DNA from 3 places in the Streptomyces sp. NPDC053426 genome. Region 2 is predicted to be linked to each of the others. Evidence: riboswitches for the same ligand, from Rfam matches in the RefSeq annotation. Region 2 holds a riboswitch; each other region holds the start of a gene.

What was found. A riboswitch is a leader RNA that binds a small molecule or an ion and turns the genes downstream of it on or off. The one in region 2 is predicted to bind cyclic di-AMP.
Region 1: it holds a riboswitch for cyclic di-AMP, as region 2 does, so the genes downstream of both, ACZ62B_RS20440 (transglycosylase family protein) here and ACZ62B_RS38590 (M23 family metallopeptidase) in region 2, are expected to answer to the same signal.
Region 3: it holds a riboswitch for cyclic di-AMP, as region 2 does, so the genes downstream of both, ACZ62B_RS11720 (C40 family peptidase) here and ACZ62B_RS38590 (M23 family metallopeptidase) in region 2, are expected to answer to the same signal.

Annotation. Positions count from the first base shown of each region.
Region 1 covers NZ_JBVJKE010000009.1:263,263-270,524, forward strand. The annotation lists gene ACZ62B_RS20420 (SurA N-terminal domain-containing protein) at 1-647, shown strand, start outside; gene ACZ62B_RS20425 (nucleoside triphosphate pyrophosphohydrolase) at 733-1,728, shown strand; gene ACZ62B_RS20430 (cytochrome P450 family protein) at 1,956-3,218, shown strand; gene ACZ62B_RS20435 (transglycosylase family protein) at 3,422-4,480, shown strand; cyclic di-AMP (ydaO/yuaA leader) riboswitch at 4,686-4,854, shown strand; gene ACZ62B_RS20440 (transglycosylase family protein) at 4,858-5,604, shown strand; gene eno (phosphopyruvate hydratase) at 5,839-7,119, shown strand; gene ACZ62B_RS20450 (FtsB family cell division protein) at 7,221-7,262, shown strand, end outside.
Region 2 covers NZ_JBVJKE010000041.1:14,295-21,556, reverse strand. The annotation lists gene ACZ62B_RS38600 (MBL fold metallo-hydrolase) at 1-957, opposite strand, end outside; gene ACZ62B_RS38595 (SGNH/GDSL hydrolase family protein) at 1,051-1,836, opposite strand; gene ACZ62B_RS38590 (M23 family metallopeptidase) at 2,042-2,971, opposite strand; cyclic di-AMP (ydaO/yuaA leader) riboswitch at 2,976-3,133, opposite strand; gene ACZ62B_RS38585 (alpha-galactosidase) at 3,442-5,556, opposite strand; gene ACZ62B_RS38580 (tyrosine-protein phosphatase) at 5,728-6,525, shown strand; gene ACZ62B_RS38575 (DUF6126 family protein) at 6,546-6,674, opposite strand; gene ACZ62B_RS38570 (helix-turn-helix domain-containing protein) at 6,671-7,262, opposite strand, start outside.
Region 3 covers NZ_JBVJKE010000004.1:475,663-482,924, reverse strand. The annotation lists gene ACZ62B_RS11730 (M23 family metallopeptidase) at 1-830, shown strand, start outside; gene pcrA (DNA helicase PcrA) at 863-3,379, opposite strand; cyclic di-AMP (ydaO/yuaA leader) riboswitch at 3,641-3,791, shown strand; gene ACZ62B_RS11720 (C40 family peptidase) at 3,799-4,986, shown strand; gene ACZ62B_RS11715 (hypothetical protein) at 5,151-5,504, opposite strand; gene ACZ62B_RS11710 (C40 family peptidase) at 5,866-6,906, shown strand; gene ACZ62B_RS11705 (LuxR C-terminal-related transcriptional regulator) at 6,916-7,262, opposite strand, start outside.

The sequences.
Region 1 (7,262 bases), on a different contig from region 2:
TGCACCGCCGCCGTCGCACCGCGCTCCTCCTCACCGCCGCGATCGCCGCAGCGGCGCCCCTGCTCACCGCCTGCGGGAACGACGCGCACCCCGGTGCGGCAGCCGTCGTCGGCGGCGAGCGGATCACCGTGTCGCAGCTGGAGAACCGGGTCGACGAGGTCCGCGCGGCCCAGCGGGCGGCCGTACCGGACGACGCCCAGTACCAGCAGGCCATCGCCCGCACCGGCAGCCTCACCCGCGACACCCTGCACGGCATGGTCCTGGACCGGGTGCTGGAGCGCGCCGCACAGGACGCCGGCGTGACGGTCACGGGCCGCGAGGTCCAGCGGATGCGGTCCGATCTGGAGCAGCAGGCCGGCGGCGCCGAGGCGCTGGAGGCGGCCTGGCTGCAGCAGTACGGCGTCCCGCCGCAGCGCCTCGACGCCAACCTCCGCCTCCAGATCCAGGCGCAGAAGCTCGCCCAGCAGCTCGGCACCGACACCAGCCGGCCCGAGTTCTGGCAGGCGCTGTCCGAGGCGGGCAGGAAGCTCGACGTCGACCTCAACCCGCGCTACGGCGACTGGGACGTCGAGAAGAGCAGCCGGGTCGACGCCAGGACGCCGTGGGTACGGGACGTCACGGCGACCGGGATGCCGCAGACGCTCTGACCCGCCGCCTGTGGACAACCGGCCTGTGGAGAACCGGTCTGTGGACAACTCGGGGGCTGTCGGCGGGGTGGGCTAGTTTCGCAGTGTGAACGCAATCAGCCCCGCACCGGACTCCGGGACCGCCCCCGGCCGAGTCGTCCTGCTCACCACCAGCCACCGGGTCGCGCCCGGCCTGCTGTCCTGGCCGGCCTGGCAGGCCCTGCACGCGGCCGACAGGGTGCTGTGCGCGGACGGCGTCCACCCGCAGCTGCCGTATCTGCGGGAGGCGGGGATACCGGTCGAGGAGGCGGCGCCGACCGCCGAGGAGATCGTCGACGCCTGTGCCGGCGGGCGGACGGTGGTCGTCGTCGCCACCGGCGAGGGCGAACCCGCCCTGACCGACGGACTGGCCAGGCTGGCCGGGACCGGCAGGGTGCGGATGCCCGAGCTGGAGCTGCTGCCCGCCTCCTACGACCTGCCGGGCGCCCGGCTGCTCGACCTCGTGCAGGTCATGGACCGCATCCGCGCGGAGTGCCCGTGGTCGTCGCGGCAGACCCACAAGGGCCTGGCGAAGTACGGCATCGAGGAGGCGTACGAACTCGTCGAGGCCATCGAGGAGGGTGACCGGGACGAGCTGCGCGAGGAGCTGGGGGACGTGCTGCTCCAGGTCGTCTTCCACGCGCGGATAGCGGAGGAGGACCCGGACGCCCCCTTCTCGGTCGACGACGTGGCCGGCGGGATCGTCGCCAAGCTCATCCACCGCCACCCGCACGTCTTCGGCGACGAGACGGCCGAGACCCCCGAGGACGTCAAGGAACACTGGCTGCGCACGAAGGAGATCGAGAAGCGGCGCGAGTCCGTCACCGACGGCGTCCCCCTCGGCCAGCCCGCCCTCGCCCTCACCGCGAAGCTGGCGTCCCGCGTCCGCACCGCCGACCTCTCCGTCCCCCTCCCCACGGGCGAGGGCATCGGCTACGAACTGCTCGCCCTGGCGGTCCGCGCGGAGGCGGCGGGGGTGGATCCGGAGGCGGCGTTGCGGGCGGCGGCGCGGGTGTATCGCGACGCGATTCGTTTTGCGGAGGGCGGCCGGGGCGAGGGCTGAGCGCGGGGTGCGGACAGGGGTTTTTCGCCCCCGCCGCCCCTTCCCGTCCCTGGGGGCTTCGCCCCCAGACCCCCTTCGCGCAGTTCCCCGCGCCCCTGAAAGGAGCGCATCTTCAGGGGCGCGGGGAACTGCGCGAACAACGTCGACGCGCCCGCACCCGCCGGACGACCCCGGTCACCCGAGTTCTGCCGCGCCGCGCTCCCCGTTCCGCCCGTTAGGGTCACCGCATGCATGACCAGCCCACCACTCCCGAACTCTTCACCTGGGAGTTCGCCGCCGATCCCTACCCCGCCTACGCCTGGCTGCGTGAGCATGAGCCCGTGCGCAGGACCCGGTTGCCCAGTGGGGTGGAGGCCTGGCTGGTCACGCGGTACGCCGATGCCAAGCAGACGCTCGCCGACAACCGGCTGTCCAAGAACCCCGCGCACCACGACGAGCCCGCGCACGCCAAGGGCAAGACCGGTATCCCGGGGGAGCGGCAGGCGGAGCTGATGACGCATCTGCTGAACATCGACCCGCCGGACCACACCCGGCTGCGCCGGCTGGTCAGCAAGGCGTTCACCCCGCGCCGGGTCGCCGAGTTCGCGCCCCGCGTGCAGGAGCTCACCGACGGGCTCATCGACCGGTTCGCGGACAGCGGCTCCGCCGACCTCATCCACGAGTTCGCCTTCCCCCTGCCCATCTACGCCATCTGCGACCTGCTCGGCGTCCCGCGCGAGGACCAGGACGACTTCCGGGACTGGGCGGGCATGATGATCCGGCACGGCGGGGGCCCGCGCGGCGGGGTCGCCCGGTCCGTGAAGAAGATGCGCGGCTACCTCGCCGAGCTGATCCACCGCAAGCGCGAGGTGCTCCCCGCCGAACCCGTCCCCGGCGAGGACCTCATCTCCGGCCTCATCCGCGCCTCCGACCACGGTGAGCACCTCACCGAGAACGAGGCCGCCGCCATGGCGTTCATCCTGCTGTTCGCCGGTTTCGAGACCACCGTCAATCTCATCGGCAACGGCACCTACGCCCTGCTCACCCACCCCGGCCAGCGCGAGCGCCTGCAACGGGCCCTCGCCGCCGGGGAGCGCGGGCTGCTGGAGACCGGTGTCGAGGAGCTCCTGCGGTACGACGGTCCCGTGGAGCTCGCCACCTGGCGGTTCGCCACCGAGCCGGTCACCATCGGCGGGCAGCGCATCGCGGCCGGCGACCCCGTCCTCGTCGTGCTCGCCGCCGCGGACCGGGACCCGGAGCGGTTCGCCGACCCGGACGTGCTCGACCTCGGCCGGCGCGACAACCAGCATCTGGGATACGGCCACGGCATCCACTACTGCCTGGGCGCCCCGCTGGCCCGTCTGGAGGGCCAGACCGCGCTCGCCACCCTGCTGACGCGCCTGCCGGACCTGCGGCTCGCGGCGGAACCGGCCGAACTCCGCTGGCGGGGCGGGCTCATCATGCGCGGACTGCGCACGCTCCCGGTGGAGTTCACCCCGCCGCGGAAGTGACGGACCGGGCAGCCGTCCGCTGTGCCCCCGAGAGGACCAGCGCAAACATGACACGCCCTCAACTCTGTGATCTTCACGTGATCTGCGCGGCATGAACTTGTGACAAGTGATCGTCTGCGGATACGTTCACCCATCAAGTGCGGTGCATCGGTTCGAATTCCGTTCGCCGCGTCGGTCATTGCTGTCTTGCGAAAGGTCTCCGCATGCTCTCCGGGAACGGTCGGCACCGCCGCCCCCGCCAGGCTCCGGCTCTCCTCGTCGCGGCCGGGGTGACCGGCTCCGCCATCGCGATCCCGCTCCTCGGGGCCGGCAGCGCCAGCGCGGCCGACGGCACGACCTGGGACCGGGTCGCCGAGTGCGAGTCCGGCGGCTCATGGAGCCAGAACACCGGCAACGGCTACTACGGCGGCCTGCAGTTGACCCAGGACGACTGGGAGAACTACGGCGGACTGGACTACGCGACCAGCCCCGACCAGGCCAGCCGCGGCCAGCAGATAGCCGTGGCCGAGAGAATCCTCGCCGACCAGGGGGTCGGCGCGTGGCGCACCTGCGGACTGACGGCGGGCCTGAACCAGGATTCGGCGTCGGCCGACATCGACACGGGCGTGGCGGAGGACTCGACCTCGGACACGTCCGGCTCCTCCGGCTCCTCCAGGTCCTCCGGCTCTTCCGATTCCACCGACTCTTCGGACTCGTCCGGATCGTCGGACTCCGGTGATTCGTCCGCTTCGTCCTCCCCGTCGGCCACGTCCGATCCGTCGTCCGGCGCGGAAGGGGCGGAGGACGGTGAAGGAACAGCCGGTGAATCGGCCAAGTCCGACAAGTCGAGCGACTCGGGCACGGATTCGGACACCGGCTCCGACGGTGGATCCGGCACCTCCCCCTCCGCCTCGGCCACTCCCAAGAGTGACGAGTCGGACAAGTCCGGGCAGACCACCGGCTCTTCCGAGGTCACCGACGCCGAAGGCACCGGCACCGGCCGCCACCGCGGCGCCACCGCCGAGGAGGGTGGGGCGGAGGACCGTACGTCGGAATCGTCCGGCCGGCATGCCTCGCGCGGCACCGACGCCTCGCGCGATGCCGCCGACGGCTCGTACACCGTGCGCACCGGCGACAGCCTCTCGTCCATCGCCGACTCCCTTGAGCTGGGCGGCGGATGGCGGTCGCTCTACGCCGAGAACGAGCAGGTCGTCGGCGCCGACCCGGACCTCATCCTGCCGGGTCAGGAGCTCGAGGTCGGGGTCGAACCGGACGAAAAGTGACGCCCGAAAGAGCCCGGGTGCGGCGGCAGTTGGCGTCATGGTTCGCGTCGAATGTCCGGTTTAAAGACTGTGAGAGATAGGTCTCAGAGGCCCTGATCGTCTTTGAAATTCCGCGGATCGCGTGTCTACGGTCGTGACCGCTCGCCACCGCGGGCCCCGGCTGCCGCCACGCCGAATCCTGCCAGTGGCAGCACGGGAACAGTCGTCGCGTCATGCGCCGTAGGCAGGAGCGGGGGACCCAAGGTAAGCGCCCCTTCCGGTGGTTGACACCGGAGAGGGCTTGGGGTGAAGCCGCGTCCCGTGAGGGGCGTGGCCGGGCAACTCAACCGGCCCGAACCCGACAGCTCACCTCGCAGGCGTCGGTGAGGGGATCCACCATGCTGTTCTCCGGCAAGGGCAAGCACCGTCGTCCGTCCAAGGCCACCCGCGCGATCGCCGTCGCCGGTGTCGCCTCCGCCGCCGTCGCCGCCCCGCTGATGGCGGCCGGCAGCGCCTCCGCCGCCACCGCCTCCGAGTGGGACGCCGTCGCCCAGTGCGAGTCCGGCGGCAACTGGTCCATCAACACCGGCAACGGTTACTACGGCGGTCTGCAGTTCTCCGCCTCCACCTGGGCCGCGTACGGCGGCACGCAGTACGCCTCCACCGCCGACCAGGCCAGCAAGGCGCAGCAGATCGAGATCGCCGAGAAGGTCCTCGCGGGCCAGGGCAAGGGCGCCTGGCCGGTCTGCGGCACGGGCCTGTCCAACGCCGCCTACACCGGCTCCTCCGCGAACGACTCGGGCTCCTCGCAGAGCACCGGTTCCACCGAGACCCGTGAGACCGGGCAGAAGGCCTCCCGCTCCGCCGAGCGCCCGGCCGCCGAGCAGGAGACCGAGAAGCAGGTCGAGCGGAAGGCCGAGAAGAAGGCCGAGAAGAAGGCCGAGGAGAAGACCGTCACCACCCCGACCGGCGAGAAGGTCGAGAAGGGCGACGGCGAGTACAAGGTCGTCAAGGGCGACACGCTCAGCTCCATCGCCGCCGAGCACGACGTCGAGGGCGGCTGGGCCGAGCTGTTCGAGCTGAACGACGACATCGTCGACGACGCCGACCTCATCTACCCGGGCCAGCAGCTGCACCTCAAGTAAGCGGCTGCCCCCCTGCTCCCCGCCCCGGTGCGTTTTCCCCCGTACGCGCCGGGGCGGGGTTTTTCACGGCCGGGTTTCCGGAAACCGCTTTGTTCCGTTCGGAAACAATTTACTCTCGGTTCTGTCCACGGGGCGGGCGACCGGCGGCCCGATCGCCCCGAGCCGGTTAGGCTCGGACTCGCAAGACCCTCCGGGGTCCTGCTCACCCGCGTCACATCCAAGAAGGAGATGCTCGTGCCGTCCATCGACGTCGTCGTAGCCCGGGAAATCCTGGACTCCCGAGGCAACCCCACGGTCGAGGTCGAGGTCGGCCTCGACGACGGCAGCACGGGTCGTGCCGCCGTCCCGTCCGGCGCCTCCACCGGCGCCTTCGAGGCCATCGAACTCCGTGACGGCGATGCCAACCGTTACCTGGGCAAGGGTGTCGAGAAGGCCGTCCTGGCCGTCATCGAGCAGATCGGCCCGGAGCTCGTCGGCTACGACGCCACCGAGCAGCGCCTGATCGACCAGGCGATGTTCGACCTGGACGCCACCGACAACAAGGGCTCCCTCGGCGCCAACGCCATCCTCGGCGTCTCGCTCGCCGTCGCCCACGCCGCCTCCGAGGCCAGCGACCTCCCGCTCTTCCGCTACCTGGGCGGCCCCAACGCGCACCTGCTGCCGGTGCCGATGATGAACATCCTGAACGGCGGCTCGCACGCCGACTCCAACGTGGACATCCAGGAGTTCATGATCGCCCCGATCGGCGCGGAGTCCTTCTCCGAGGCCCTGCGCTGGGGCACCGAGGTCTACCACACCCTCAAGAAGGTCCTGAAGAGCAAGGGCCTGGCCACCGGCCTCGGCGACGAGGGCGGCTTCGCCCCGAACCTCGGCTCCAACCGCGAGGCCCTCGACCTCATCCTCGAGGCCATCAAGGAGGCCGGCTACACCCCCGGCGAGCAGATCGCCCTCGCGCTCGACGTCGCCGCGTCCGAGTTCTACAAGGACGGCTCCTACACCTTCGAGGGCAAGGAGCGCTCCGCCGCCGAGATGACCGAGTACTACGCCGAGCTCGTCGAGGCGTACCCGCTCGTCTCCATCGAGGACCCGCTGTTCGAGGACGACTGGGAGGGCTGGAAGACCATCACCGCCAAGCTCGGTGACAAGGTCCAGCTCGTCGGCGACGACCTGTTCGTCACCAACCCCGAGCGCCTCGCCCGCGGCATCGAGGAGAGCGCCGCCAACGCCCTGCTGGTCAAGGTCAACCAGATCGGCTCGCTGACCGAGACCCTGGACGCCGTCGAGCTGGCCCAGCGCAACGGCTTCAAGTGCATGATGTCCCACCGCTCCGGCGAGACCGAGGACGTCACCATCGCCGACCTGGCCGTCGCCACCAACTGCGGCCAGATCAAGACCGGCGCCCCGGCCCGCTCCGAGCGCGTCGCCAAGTACAACCAGCTCCTGCGCATCGAGGAGATCCTCGACGACGCGGCGGTGTACGCCGGCCGCAGCGCGTTCCCGCGCTTCAAGGGCTGACCCGCCCCGTAAGAGGCAGCGTCGTACGTACGTCCCCGTACCCGGTCCCGTACCGTGTGCGGGGACGTACGCGCGTATGACGGTGAACGAGAGGCGGGAACATGGCGGTCAAGGACCGGGACCGTTTCTCCACCGCGACCAGG
Region 2 (7,262 bases):
CAGATTGAAGGTGCCCCAGTGGATGGGCAGCAGCACGCCGGCCGCCTCGCCGCCCTGCAGGTCGAGATGGGCCCGGACGCCTTCCTCGGGCGTCATGTGGATGTCGGGCCAGAAGTCCGAGTACGCGCCGACCTGGATCATCGTGGCGTCGAACGGGCCGTGGTCGGTGCCGATGTCCTTGAAGCCCTCGAAGTAGCCGGTGTCACCGCTGTGGTAGATCCGGTGCTCCTCGCCCGTGACCGCCCAGGAGGCCCACAGGGTGTGCTGGGTGTTGCGCAGTCCCCGGCCGCAGAAGTGGCGGGCCGGGGTGGCGGTGAGGGCGAGTCCGCCGATCCTCGTCGTCTCGTGCCAGTCCAGCTCGCGCAGCCGTCCGGCGGACACACCCCAGCGCTCCAGGTGCGCGCCGACGCCGAGGGGCACGGCGAACAGGGTGTCCGTGCCGGCCAGCGCCTTGATCGTGGGCAGGTCCAGGTGGTCGTAGTGGTCGTGGGAGATCACGACGACGTCGACCGGGCCGAGCGCGGCCAGCGGCAGCGGGGCGGGGTGCAGCCGCCTGGGTCCGGCGAAGGGGAACGGCGAGCAGCGCTCGCCCCACACGGGGTCGAACAGGACCCGGTGTCCGTCGATCTCCGCGAGCACGCTGGAGTGGCCCATCCAGGTCAGGCGCAGCCCGGTGGCCGGCGGGCGGGAGATGTCGGCCAGGGTGGTCGGGTGCACCGGGACGGTGCCCTTGGGGGCGCGGCGGGTACGGGAGTCCTTGTCGAAGTAGATCTTCGCCAGGTCCCGCGTCGACCCCGACGGGCGGATCCGGGCGGTGCCCCCGGGGTTCTGGAACACGCCGTCCTTGAAGTGCGGGGATCTGCGGATGCGTGCCATGCGCTCGCCACTCGGGTCCGCGCCGAAGGCCACGGGCCGCAGGGCGCGCAGCCCGGAGCTCTGAGAACGGGAACCGGCCACGGTACCTCCAAGTGGAGTCGGTCAGGCATTCCATTATGGGCGGCCGCATCCGGCGGCGTGGTGCCGAATGCGGCCGCCCACGTGAAACGGCTCTCACGCCACCGAGGCGATCCGTTCCTTGATGTCGTCCGGCGACAGCGTCCCCTTGGCGATCACGTGGTCGCCCGACGACTCCCCGCGCAGCCGGCGGCCGATCCACGGCACCAGGTACTCGCGGGCCCAGTGGACGTCGTCCCGCCGGATGTCGAGGGTGCCGCGGGGCGGCAGGGGCGGCCAGGCCTGTTCCGGATCGGCGGGGGTGTCCAGGCCGAGGGCCTGCCCGGCGCGGAGCGCGACGCGGGTGTGCCCCTCCGGCGACAGGTGCAGCCGGTCGGCGTCCCAGGCCCTGCGGTCCTGGACGCTCCTGAGGGACCACAGGTCGAGCACGGGGCAGCCGTAGCGGTCGGCGACGGCCCGCACATGCCCGTTGTACGTCGCGATCTTGCCGCGCAGATGCTTCAGCAGGGGCACGCCACGGGTGTCGAACCCGGTCGTCACCAGCACCGTGCCGGACACGGCGGTGAGCGCGGCGATCGCCCGCTCGAACCGCTCGGCCACCTCGTCCGGGTCGCTGCCGGGGCGGAGGATGTCATTGCCGCCCGCGCAGAACGAGACCAGGTCGGGGGCGAGTTCGACCGCCTTCGGAAGCTGGTCCGCCACGATCTGGTCCAGCAGCTTTCCGCGTACGGCGAGATTGGTGTACGCGAAGTCCCCCTCGGGCCGGAGGTCCGCGAGAAGTACGGCGAACCGGTCGGCCCAGCCGACGAACGCCCCGTCGGGGCCGGGGTCGCCGACGCCTTCGGTGAAGCTGTCCCCCACCGCCACGTACGACCCGATCACTGCTCTGCTGTCACTCTTCGAATCGTCTGCCACAACCGCTCATGATTCACCTTCGAATGTGACCTACGCGACCGTAAGGAAGGGTTGACGTGCGGTGAGATAAGACACTCTCAAAATGTTGGCCAATTCCGGAATACGCCGAAGGCCGGCCCCGGGGATCGGGGTCCGGCCTTCGGCGTGCGTGTCAGGAAGGTCGCCGCGGGGGTCAGCCGATGGAGACGCCCTTGGAGCGGAGGTAGGAGATCGGGTCCACGTCCGAGCCGTAGTCCGGGGTGGTGCGGATCTCGAAGTGCAGGTGCGGGCCGGTCGAGTTGCCGGTCGAACCGGAGAGGCCGACCTGCTGGCCGCCGGTCACGGTCTGGCCGGCCGAGACGGAGAGCGAGGACAGGTGGGCGTACTGGGCGTAGTGGCCGTCCTCGAGCTGGATGACGACCTGGTTGCCGTACGCGCCGGCCCAGCCCGCGGAGACGACGGTGCCCGCGCCGACGGCCTTCAGGGAGGTGCCGGTCGGGACGGCGAAGTCGACGCCGGTGTGGTAGCCGCTGGACCACATGCTGCCGGCCACCTTGTAGGCGGTGCCGAGCCCGGCGCCGGGCACCGGGGAGCTGTAACCGGAGGCGCTCGCGGCCTGGTCGGCGCCCGTGGTCTGGGCGGAGGCGTCCGAGGAGGGCTGCTCGGCGGGCTGCTCCGCCGGCTTCTCGGCCTCCTGCTCCGAGGCCTGCGGGGCCGCCGGGGCGGACGACTTCTCCGGCGCGCTCGTGGCGGCCTCGCCGTCGACGGAGAGCTTCAGGCCGGGGTGGATGAGCGACGGGTCGTCGCCGATGACCTCGCGGTTGTCCGTGTAGAGCTGCTTCCAGCCACCGTCGACGTGCTCCGTCTCGGCGATCTTCGCGAGGTAGTCGCCGGCCTTCACGATGTACGTGCGGCCGTCGTCGCTCTTTTCGGCGGTGGCCTTCTGGCCGGCCACGGAAAGGGACTGGACGGCCTTTTCGGGGGCGGCCCCCGGCGTGGCGGCGTGCGCGCCGGCGGCGCCGAGAAGCGGCAGGGCGAGTGCGGCGCCACCGGTTCCGGCGACGGCGATGGAGCGGGTGAAACGCTGGGCCTTGGTACGGCGGTGCTTACCCTTCGCGGGCATGTCGAATTCCTCTCCGGCGCCTACGAGGTGAGCTGTCGGGTGCGGGCTGGAGATGCCCGGCCGCGTTCTGGCGCGACTTAACCCCAAGCCGTTCCGGGAACCGGAACAGGCAGTGGTACCTGTGGGTCCCCCGCTCCTGCCGTGCACGGGTCAGTGTGGGTACGGGCTCCGGGCGGCGGCAGGATTGGGCGTCCGTCCGGATCGGTGGCGAACGTAAGCGACCCGGACGCGAGGGGACAAGCGCGATGTTCACCGCGAACGCGTTTTTCCGTGATCCAAAGGCGGAATTGACGTCACCGAGCGTCAGCCGGGATTCCTTTTCCCCCGTGAATTCCCTTGTCGTTCCACAGAATTACGTGAGCATGGCGACAACGCATCGTCACGGATATGACGCTGCTCACGCACCCCTTCCCCATCTCCCTTTCTTTCGGGGCACGTTATGGCGAATCCACCTAATCGGACAGAACGCCCTAATCGCCGGATCGCAGGCGCCGCAGCCGCACCACCGCGGCGTCCAGATCTCCCCGCAGACCGGTGCGCAGCCCGTGGTGCAGCAAGAGGGCACCTCGGTACGTTTCGCCGGTTTCGCGGCATTCGTACGACGCCTCCGGGTCGAGGCCGCGCAGCCGGAGGGCCGGAACGGGCTCTCCGTAGTGCTGCGCCTGGAGGCAGGCGAGGACGACGGTCTCGTCGCCGAGGACGTACTGCACCGCGCTCAGTCCGCCCTCCGGAGGGCGCAGCCGGTACAGGTCGCCGCGCTGGACGACGGGCCGGATCTCCTTGTAGAGCGCGACCCACTCCCGCGCCTCGGCGAGTTCCTCCTCGCTCCACCGCGCGAGGTCGCCGCCGACGCCGAGCACCCCGGCCATGGCGCCGACGAACCGGAAGCGCAGCGGACTGACCCGCCCGTTGAGCATCGCGTTCGGGCTGTCGGTGACCCAGGCGGCCATCACCCGGGCCGGGTGGAGCTGGCTGAAGCCGTGCTGAATGGCGAGCCGGTCGAGCGGGTCGGTGTTGTCCGAGGTCCACACCTGGTCGGTACGGGAGAGGACCCCCAGGTCGATCCGCCCGCCGCCGCCCGAGCAGGACTCGAAGGCCACGCCCGGATGGGCCGCCCGCAGCCGGTCCAGCAGGGCGTACAGGCCGCGCACGTGGTCGGTCCACAGCCGCTGCGGGTACGGGTCGTCCGGCCAGCCGGCGTCGGTGGAGCAGCGGTTGAAGTCCCACTTCACATAGTCGACGGGGGTGCCGGAGAGCAGTGCGTCGAGCTGCTCCCAGAGGTACTCCCGCACGTCGTCCCGCGCGAGGTTGAGCACGAGCTGGTTGCGGTACTCCGTGCGCCGGCGGCCCGGCTGGAACTGCACCCAGTCGGGGTGTGCGCGGTAGAGGTCGCTGTCGGGGTTGACCATCTCCGGCTCGACCCAGATGCCGAACTGCATCCCGAGCCCGTGCACATGGTCGGCGAGGGGTTTCAGGCCGCCGGGGAAGCGGTCGGGGTTGGGCGTCCAGTCGCCGAGCCCGGCCCGGTCGCTCGTACGCGCCCCGAACCAGCCGTCGTCGACCACGAACAGTTCGACGCCCATCGCGGCGGCCCGCGCCGCGAGCCCCCGCTGCCGCTCCTCCGAGATGTCGAACCCGGTGGCCTCCCAGGAGTTGAACAGCACGGGCCGGTCCCGGTCCGCGTGCGGGACGACGCAGGTCCGCTGGTAGGCGTGCCAGGCGCGGCTGGCGCCGCCGAAGCCGCCGTCGCTCCACAGACCGGCGAAGACCGGTGTGGCGTACGTCTCCCCCGTGCCCAGCATCAGCAGGCCGGAGTCGTCGTGTCCCGCGCCGCCGGTGATCTGCACGCGCGCGTCGGGGAGTCGGGCGACGCAGACGCGCCAGGAGCCGGACCAGCCGAGGGCGCAGCCGTAGACCTCGCCGCGTTCCTCGGTGGCGTCGGTGTCGAGCGCGACCCAGGGCAGGTGCTGGTGTCCGGTGTGGCCTCGGCGGCTGCCGATGACCTTCTCGCCGTAGGTGAGCGGGGAGCGGGCCAGCCGGGACTCGGCGGCCCAGCGGCCGTGGAGCTGGGACAGCCGCCAGTGCTCGCGCTCGGGCAGGGTCCAGGTGGCGGAGTCGGCGCGCAGGAGCTCGACCGCGGGTCCCCGGTTGTGCAGGGTCACCCAGCGTTCGACCACGTCGTCGCGCATCCGGTAGTGCAGGGTCACGGTCAGCTCGCCGTCGCGGAAGCGGAGGCGGAGTTCGCCGTCTCCGGTTTCGCCGTCGCCGGTTTCGCCGTCGTCCGTCTCGTGGCCGTCGAAGGTCCACTCGGTGCCGCGCCGTCCGTCGGCGGTGCGTACGGACAGGGCGGGCCTCACGAAGCGGGGGCCGCCCTCGACCGGGTACTCCTCGCGCCCGTCCAGACGGGACTCGAACGGCCAGTCGTCCGGCAGCGGGCGCGCGGCGAGGGCCTCCGCGTCGGCCGGCGTGATCCTCGGGCCCCAGTGCAGATGCACCAGCTCGTCGCGGTCCGTGACATGGAGCGCGTAGCTGCTGGCCGGCCCCGACAGGAGCCACGTACGACCGTCTTGGGAGACCTGCGCCACCGAACCTCCAACAGACCCGAACAGATGCGATCAGACACCAACATCATCGGGGGCGTGAGGGCGGCCGGGCAATGCCTGTGGACAACTCATTGCCCCAGGCAGGCATGTCGTATCGTCGACTCGTGCCCGTCGACGAGCCCCGTCGGCGGCGCCGAGTGGGAGGAGTCCTTCGTGACGCAGCAGGTGCCGTCGACCGAACCCGAGCTGGCCGGAGTACGCAACTTCCGCGACGTGGGCGGACTGCCGACCGTCGACGGCAGGCGGGTGCGGCACGGTGTGCTGTTCCGCAGCGGCCATCTCGCCCACGCGACCGCGGAGGACACCGTCTTCCTGTCCTCGCTCGGACTGCACACGGTCTTCGACTTCCGCAACGCGGCCGACCAGAAGCTGGAGGGGCCGGACGTCGCGCTGCCGGGCGTGCGCAATGTGAACCTGCCGCTCAGCGACCCGGCCGACGGCGCCGAGTTCTGGAAGATGGTCCGCGACGGCGATCTGGAGCAGCTTCGCTCGATCCTCGCGGACGGCAAGGGCGCGGACCGGATGATCAGCTCCTACCGGCTGATCATCAAGGAGCGCACCGCCGAGCACTCCCGGGTGCTGCGCTCGCTCGCCGAGGACAGCGTTCCCGCGCTGATGCACTGCGCGGCGGGCAAGGACCGCGCGGGGCTCTCGGTGGCGGTGACGCTGCTCGCGGTGGGCGTCGAGCGCGACGCGATCGTCGACGACTACCTGAAGTCCAACGCCAAGCACCGCCGCTACAAGGTGCAGCGCAGCGGCAGCTCCGCCTCGGCCTACTCCCCCGAGGTCATGGAGCTGCTCAGCCCGCTGTTCGACGCGCGCGCGGAATACCTGTCGGCGGCCTTCGAGACCGTCGAGGAGACCTGGGGCGGTGTGGAGCCGTATCTGGAGCGGGCGCTCGGGCTCACGCCCGAGGACCGGGAGCGGCTGCGTGAGCGCCTGCTCGACTGAGGCGGGCGCCTGCTTCGCGCCTACTTCTTCGGGGCCATCTCGAAGAGGAAGTAGATGAAGGCCGCGAAGAGGTGTCCCACCACCACGTAGATGAACAGCCGCACCCACAGGGCCCGGGGGAGCTTCTCTTCCATGTCTTTGCCGGTCATGTCGCTTCTCCGTGGATCGGGCCCAGGCACAGCGCGGCCGTGGGACTCTGCAGCAGGGTGTGGACGAACAGCAGCTCGACCCCGTCGGGGTCGGCGGCGGCGATGCGGTGCGGGGTCAGCGAGTCGAAGTGCGCGCTGTCGCCCGGGGCGAGCCGGTGCAGGGTGTCCCCGAGGCGCAGCCGCAGCCGCCCCTTGAGGACGTACAGCCATTCCTCGCCGGGGTGGACGCGCACGATGTCGCCCTGGGAGCCGTGCGGCACACGGACCCGCAGGGCCTGCATGCCCCGCCCGGCGGCACCGGCCTGCCAGTACGTCCAGCCGCCCGCCGCCGTGGACTCCATGTCGGCGGCGCGCACCACGGCGTCCCGGTCGGCGGCCGACTCACCGAGCAGCTCGGAGACGGTCGTACCGTAGATGCGGGCGAGGGAGAGCAGCATCGGCAGCGAGGGCTGGCGCTGTCCGGTCTCCAGCCGGGAGAGGTGGGCGGGCGACAGACCCGCGTCGCGGGCGGCGGCCTCCAGCGTGAGGGAGGCCCGTCGCCGCAGGGCGCGCAGCTGCGGCGCGACCACGGGGAGCGCGTCGGCCGGT
Region 3 (7,262 bases), on a different contig from region 2:
ACACCGGCGAGCTGCCCGCGGTGCACCTGCTCGAAGAGCAGGAAGAGGTTCTCCCCGCCCCGTCGCCGCGCGCGGCCTCGCGCGCCGGGTCGCGTTCCCGCCGCCGTACGCCCGCCAAGCGTTCCGCGCTGCTGACGGTGGCCGTGCCCTCGGCGTGCGTGATGGGTGTCGCCGGTATCGCCGCGGCATCGGTCGGCAACCTGACCGACGACGGCGGCCAGGAAACGACGACGACCGCGGCGGACGCCCAGCCGGTGAAACCGTCCGCCGCCAACATCAAGCTGGACACCCAGCTGGAGAGCCTCGCCGCCGGCGCCGACGACTTCGCCGACCGGGCCAGCCGCACCCAGGAGCGCATCGACCTCAAGGCGCAGCAGGCGGCCGAGCGCAAGGCGGCCGCCCAGGAGGCGGCCCGCAAGGAGCGGCTGCGGCCGAAGTTCGCGCTCCCGGTCGCACAGCACGGACTCAGCGCCATCTACGGCCAGTCCGGCATCAACTGGATGTCCGTCCACACCGGCATCGACTTCCCCGTCTCGTACGGTGCGACGGTGATGGCCGCGACCGACGGCACGGTGCGCACGCAGTACAACTCCGCCTACGGCAACATGATGATCGTGACGGCGAAGGACGGCACGGAGACGTGGTACTGCCACCTCTCCAGCTACCAGGTCGCCTCCGGTACGACCGTGAAGGCCGGCGACCCGATCGCCTTCTCCGGGAACTCCGGCAACTCGACGGGCCCGCACCTGCACTTCGAGGTCCGTCCGGCCGGCGGTTCGGCGGTCGACCCGCTCGCCTGGTTCCGCAGCCACGGCCTCGACCCGTCGTAGGACCGTCCCCCACGACGGGTCTCAGCGCCCGGCTACAGCTTCTCCACCGGCGCGTACCGCAGCAGCAGCCGCTTGGGCTTGGTGTCCCCGAAGTCGATCGTCGCCTCCGTGTTGGCACCCGTGCCCTTCACCGCGACCACGGTGCCGAGGCCGAACTGGTCGTGCGTGACCCGGTCCCCGATCGCCAGCGACACCACGGGCTTGTCCGCGGTCCGCCGGGTGGCGAAGCCGGAGCCGCCCGACGCCGACGAGCGCGAGCGGGACGACGACAGCGAGGCCGCCACCCCCGACGCCGGACCGGAGGACACGGGCGTGCTCGCCCCCGTCCGCTTCCACTCCAGGTGGGCGGCCGGGATCTCCTCCAGGAACCGCGAGGGCGGGTTGTAGGACGGCTGGCCCCACGCGCTGCGCAGCGTCGACCGGGTCAGGTACAGCCGCTCGCGCGCGCGGGTGATGCCGACGTACGCCAGGCGCCGCTCCTCCTCCAGCTCCTTGGTCTCGCCGAGGGCGCGCATGTGCGGGAAGACGCCGTCCTCCATGCCGGTGAGGAAGACGACCGGGAACTCCAGGCCCTTGGCGGTGTGCAGGGTCATCAGCGTGATGACGCCGGAGCCGTCCTCGTCCTCGTCGGGGATCTGGTCGGAGTCGGCGACCAGGGCGACCTGCTCCAGGAAGTCGGACAGCGCGACCGACTCGCCCTCGCCGCGCTCCTGCTCGAACTCCAGGGCGACGGCCGCGAGTTCCTGGAGGTTCTCGATCCGGGTCTCGTCCTGCGGGTCGGTGGAGGCCTGCAACTCGGCGAGGTAGCCGGTGCGTTCGAGGATCGCCTCCAGGACCGTCGCCGGGCCCGCACCGGACTCGACGACCGTACGCAGGTCCTCCAGCAGCGTGTTGAACCGCTTCACGGCGTTCGACGAGCGCGCCGCCATGCCGTACGCCTCGTCGACGCGCCTCAGCGCCTGCGGGAAGCTGATCCTCTCGCGCTGCGCGAGGGCGTCGATCATGGCCTCCGCGCGGTCGCCGATGCCCCGCTTGGGGACGTTGAGGATGCGGCGCAGCGGCACCGAGTCCTCGGGGTTGGCGAGCACCCGCAGGTAGGCCAGGACGTCCCGGACCTCCTTGCGCTCGTAGAAGCGGACGCCGCCGACGACCTTGTAGGGCAGGCCGACGCGGATGAAGATCTCCTCGAAGACGCGGGACTGGGCGTTGGTGCGGTAGAAGACGGCGACGTCGCCCGCCTTGGCCTCGCCCGCGTCGGTGAGGCGGTCTATCTCCTCGGCGACGAACTGGGCCTCGTCGTGCTCGGTGTCCGCGACGTACCCGGTGATCCGCGCGCCCGCGCCGGCGTTGGTCCACAGGTTCTTGGGGCGGCGCGACTCGTTGCGCTCGATGACGGCGTTGGCGGCGCTCAGGATGGTCTGCGTGGAGCGGTAGTTCTGCTCCAGCAGGATCGTCGTCGCGTCCGGGTAGTCCTCCTCGAACTGGAGGATGTTGCGGATCGTCGCACCGCGGAAGGCGTAGATCGACTGGTCGGCGTCGCCCACCACGCACAGCTCGGCGGGCGGCACCTCGGCCTCGGACGGTGCGCCGGCGGGGTGCCCGGAGGTGCCGACGAGCTCGCGCACCAGCGCGTACTGGGCGTGGTTGGTGTCCTGGTACTCGTCGACCATGACGTGCCGGAAGCGGCGGCGGTAGTGCTCGGCGACGTCCGGGAAGGCGCGCAGCAGATTGACCGTCGTCATGATCAGGTCGTCGAAGTCGAGGGCGTTGGCCTCCCGCAGCCGCGACTGGTAGAGCGCGTAGGCCTGGGCGAGGGTCTTCTCGAATCCGTCGGCGGCCCGGGCGGCGAAGTCCTCCTCGTCGATCAGCTCGTTCTTCAGGTTGCTGATCTTGGCGCTGAAGGACTTCGGCGGGAAGCGCTTGGGGTCGAGCTCCAGGTCGCGGCAGACCAGGGCCATCAGGCGCTTGGAGTCGGCGGCGTCGTAGATCGAGAACGACGACGTGAAGCCGAGCTTCTTGCTCTCGCGGCGCAGGATGCGCACGCACGCGCTGTGGAACGTCATGACCCACATGGCGCCCGCGCGCGGGCCGACGAGCTGCTCGACGCGCTCCTTCATCTCGCCCGCGGCCTTGTTGGTGAAGGTGATCGCGAGGATCTGGCCCGGGTGGACGTGCCGCTCGGCCAGCAGGTGGGCGATGCGGTGGGTGAGCACGCGGGTCTTGCCGGAGCCGGCGCCGGCCACGATGAGCAGCGGGGAGCCGGAGTGCACGACGGCGGCGCGCTGGTTGTCGTTCAGCCCCTCCAGCAGCGCGGCGGCGTCGATCACCGGGCGCGGGGCGCCGTCGCGGTAGTAGCCTCCCCCACTCTCGGCTTCGCTCGAGCGGGGGGACCCCCATCGGTCCGGCGGCACGTCGAACTTCCCGCCGAACAGGTCGTCCGGGATCTGCTCCGGTACGTGCTCGTCCTCGGGCGGTGGCGGGGGCTCGCCCTCGGGGCCCCGCTGGGCCTGGAGGTCCGCCAGGAAGCTGTCGTCAAAGAGGCTGCTCATCGCTCTCCGAGTCTAGGGCGCCCCACCGACAACCCGGGGCCGCCCCGGGAACATCCCCGGAATCCGGCGGCCCGGACGGGGCGCGCACCCTCCAGAACCGCCGCCTCACCCTGAGTGACACCACCCACAAGGTCACGAAAATGTATCGGGCATATCACCCATCAACCTTCACAGGGGCCACACCAGTTGGCTACGGTGCGGGCGGGCCGTACGACCCCCACCGGCGAACCCCGCCGGGCCGCGCGGCCTCCGCCGAGTCCGTCACTGCCCTCGCGGCAGCCGGAGCCGGGGACCCACCGAGACCTTGGGGTGAATCGGCCCACTCCCCCGCGGAGCGGCCGTAGGGCAACCCTTCCGAACCACCCGCCCGAACCCGACAGCTAACCCGGTAGGCGGAGCTTTGGAAGGAGTCGCCTCCCTTGGCGTCGCACCGCAAGTCGCGCACCCCCGGCACGCGCGTGGCAGGCATACGGACCCCGGCCCTCGCCACGGCCGCCCTGACCTCCGTGGCCCTGCTGTCCCAGACGGCCACCGCCGCCCCCTCCGCCCCCTCCGCCGACGGCAAGCCGAGCCTGGAGGAGGTCGAGAAGAAGGTCGACGACCTCTACCGCCAGGCGGAGTCGGCGACCGAGAAGTACAACGCGGCCAAGGAGAAGACCGCGAAGCAGCGCAAGCAGGTGGACACGCTCCTCGACGACGTGGCCAAGCGCACCCAGAAGCTCAACGAGGCGCGGGCGGAGCTGGGTTCCTTCGCCGCCGCCCAGTACCGGACCGGCGCCGGCGTCCCCGACACCGCGACCTTCCTGCTCGCGGACACGCCGCAGGACATCTTCGACCAGCGCCAGGTGATGGACCGGATGACCGGCCGCCAGAAGGAAGCGGTCGACGACTACGTCACCCAGCAGTCCGAGACGATGAAGAAGCGCCAGGAGGCCACCGAGAGCCTCCAGACGCTCACCGAGACCCAGGGCGACCTGAAGACGGCCAAGGCCACCGTCCAGAAGAAGCTCACCGACGCGCGCGAGCTGATGTCGAAGCTGACCGCCGAGAAGAAGGCGCGGCTCGCGGCGATCGAGAGGAAGAAGCAGGAGGAGGCCGCCCGCGAGGCCGCCGAGCTCGCCCGGCAGCAGGCGGAGCGGCAGAAGGCCCAGGAGGAGGCCGCCCAGCAGGACAGCGGCACCTCGGACGGCACCTCCGGGTCCTCCGGCTCGGCCACCACGCCGTCGACGTCGACGGACTCCTCGTACGCCACCAAGGCCGAGAAGGCCCTCGCCTTCGCCCGCGCGCAGATCGGCAAGCCGTACGTCTGGGGCGCCACCGGCCCCGGCTCCTACGACTGCTCCGGCCTCACCCAGGCCGCCTGGAAGGCCGCCGGCGTCACCCTCCCGCGCACCACCTACGACCAGGTGAACGCGGGCACGACGGTCCCCGTCTCCCAGGCCCAGCCCGGTGACCTGGTCTTCTTCTACGACGACGTCACCCACGTGGGCATCTACATCGGCAACGGGATGATGATCCACGCGCCGAAGCCCGGCACGTACGTCCGCGAGGAGTCGATCTACTACGACGGCGAGTCCTCGATCCACAGCGTGGTGCGGCCCGCCTGATCCGCTCGGGAGGGGACGGAGCACGGGGGTTCCTCCGGCGCCGTCCCCTTTCCGTGCCGGCCCGCGCTACGGCACGCGGTGCCGGGCGGCCGCGTTCCCCCCGGAAACGCCGGGGCGTGTTCCGTCGTGGGCCGCGGTCACGTCCGGGCCCGTGGAACAGGCCGTCAGGTCCACAGCACCGCGATGAAGACGTTCGTCACGGTCAGCAGTCCGACCAGACCGAACAGGCCCTTCTCCACCTTCTCGTCGTCCCGCTTCACGTACACCAGGCCGAGGATCACGATCAGCAGGGCCAGCTTCACGCCGATCTTGATGTTGTCGACGGAGTAGCCCTGGGCCTGGTTGAGGCCGACCAGGACCACACCGGTGACCAGCATCGTCAGCGCACCGTGCAGCATCGCGGGGACGAACCGGGCGGTGCCCGCGCCCATCGCCTTCATCTGGGTGAGGAAGCCGCCGAGGAGCGACGCGATGCCGATGATGTGCAGACCGACGAAGAGGTGGATGAGTACGTCCATGAGGCCGGAGCCTAGCCACAGCCGCCCCGTAGCACTCCGGCGCCCTCATCCGTCCTTCCTCCGCCATATCGGTCATCACCCTGAGTGAAGACGACGAAGCCGGAACGGGATCCTGGTCACTTACGGTCACCCGGCGGTCCGCTCACGCCACTTCCGCACAACCCGTTACCGGGGCCGCGCGGCCGGGCCTAGCGTCCTCCTCCAGGTGACCGGCTCTCCACCGCCGCCCGGTCCAGGGGCGGCGACCGGACACCACCGCAGAGAAGGTCCGGCGGCGGACGGCTCCCCCTGTGCACCCCCGCCGCCGGACCACCGGACGGCAGTCCGCTCCGCGCGGTCGTCGGAAAGGACGGGAAGCCAGGTGGCAGCGCACCGCAGGATCCGACAGCGCGTCGCGGGCGGCACCACGGCCCGCGCGGCCACCGCCGTCGCCCTCGCCGGCGCGGCCACCGCGACCGGCTTCGACGGGACGGGACACGCCGAACCGCGGCTGACACCGGGCCAGGTCAAGGCCGAGGTCGACAGGCTCTACCGGGAGGCGGAGACCGCCACCGAGAAGTACAACGGCGCCAAGGAGGAGGCCGAGTCGGCCCAGCGGCGGCTGCGCGACCTGCAGGACGAGGCGGCCCGCAGGAAGGACCGGCTCAACTCCGCACAGGACGCCCTGGGCACGGTCGCCGCGGCGCAGTACCGCGGCAGCGGCCTCGACCCCGCCCTCCAGCTCTTCCTCTCCGAGGATCCCGACGGCTATCTGGACGGCGCCGCGCTCGCGGAACGGGCGGGCAGCCGCCGGCAGGCGGCGGTGGGACGCGTACGCACACAGCTCCGGGAGATCGAGCAGTTGCGCGGCGCCGCGCGCGTCGAGGTGACATCGCTGACGTCCCGCCGCGCCGAACTCGAACGGCACAAGAAGACGGTCGACACCAAGCTGACCGCCGCCCGCCGGCTGCTGTCCCGGCTGACCCCCGGGCAACGCGCGGGACTCACCGACGGCACCGGCCGCGCCCCGCACTCCCCGACGGACGCCCGGGACGCCGCTCTCGCGGCCCCCGGCCCCCGCGCGGCGGAGGCCGTCTCCTACGCCTACGCCAAGCTCGGCAGCCCCTACGTCTGGGGCGCGACCGGCCCGGACGCCTTCGACTGCTCGGGCCTCGTCCAGGCCGCGTACCGCTCCGCCGGTGTCTCCCTGCCCCGCACCACCTACGCCCAGATCGACGCCGGCCGCCGCGTCCCCCGCTCCGGACTCCGCCCCGGGGACCTGGTCTTCTTCTACTCCGGCATCAGCCACGTCGGCATCTACGTCGGCGACGGCCGCATGATCCACGCCCCGAACCCCTCGGCCCCGGTCCGCGTGGCCCCCATCGACGAGATGCCGTTCGCGGGGGCGACGCGGGTGGTCTGAACGGCCCGCTCAGACCAGTCGCCGCGCCGTCGCCCAGCGGGTCAGTTCGTGGCGGTTGGAGAGCTGGAGCTTGCGCAGGACCGCCGAGACGTGGGACTCGACCGTCTTCACCGAGATGAAGAGCTGCTTGGCGATCTCCTTGTAGGCGTAGCCGCGGGCGATCAGCCGCAGGACCTCCCGCTCGCGCTGGGTGAGGCGGTCGAGGTCCTCGTCGACCGGCGGGGCGTCGGTCGAGGCGAAGGCGTCCAGGACGAAGCCGGCCAGGCGCGGGGAGAAGACGGCGTCGCCCTCCTGGACCCGGAAGATCGAGTCGACCAGGTCGGCCCCGGTGATCGTCTTGGTCACGTAGCCGCGGG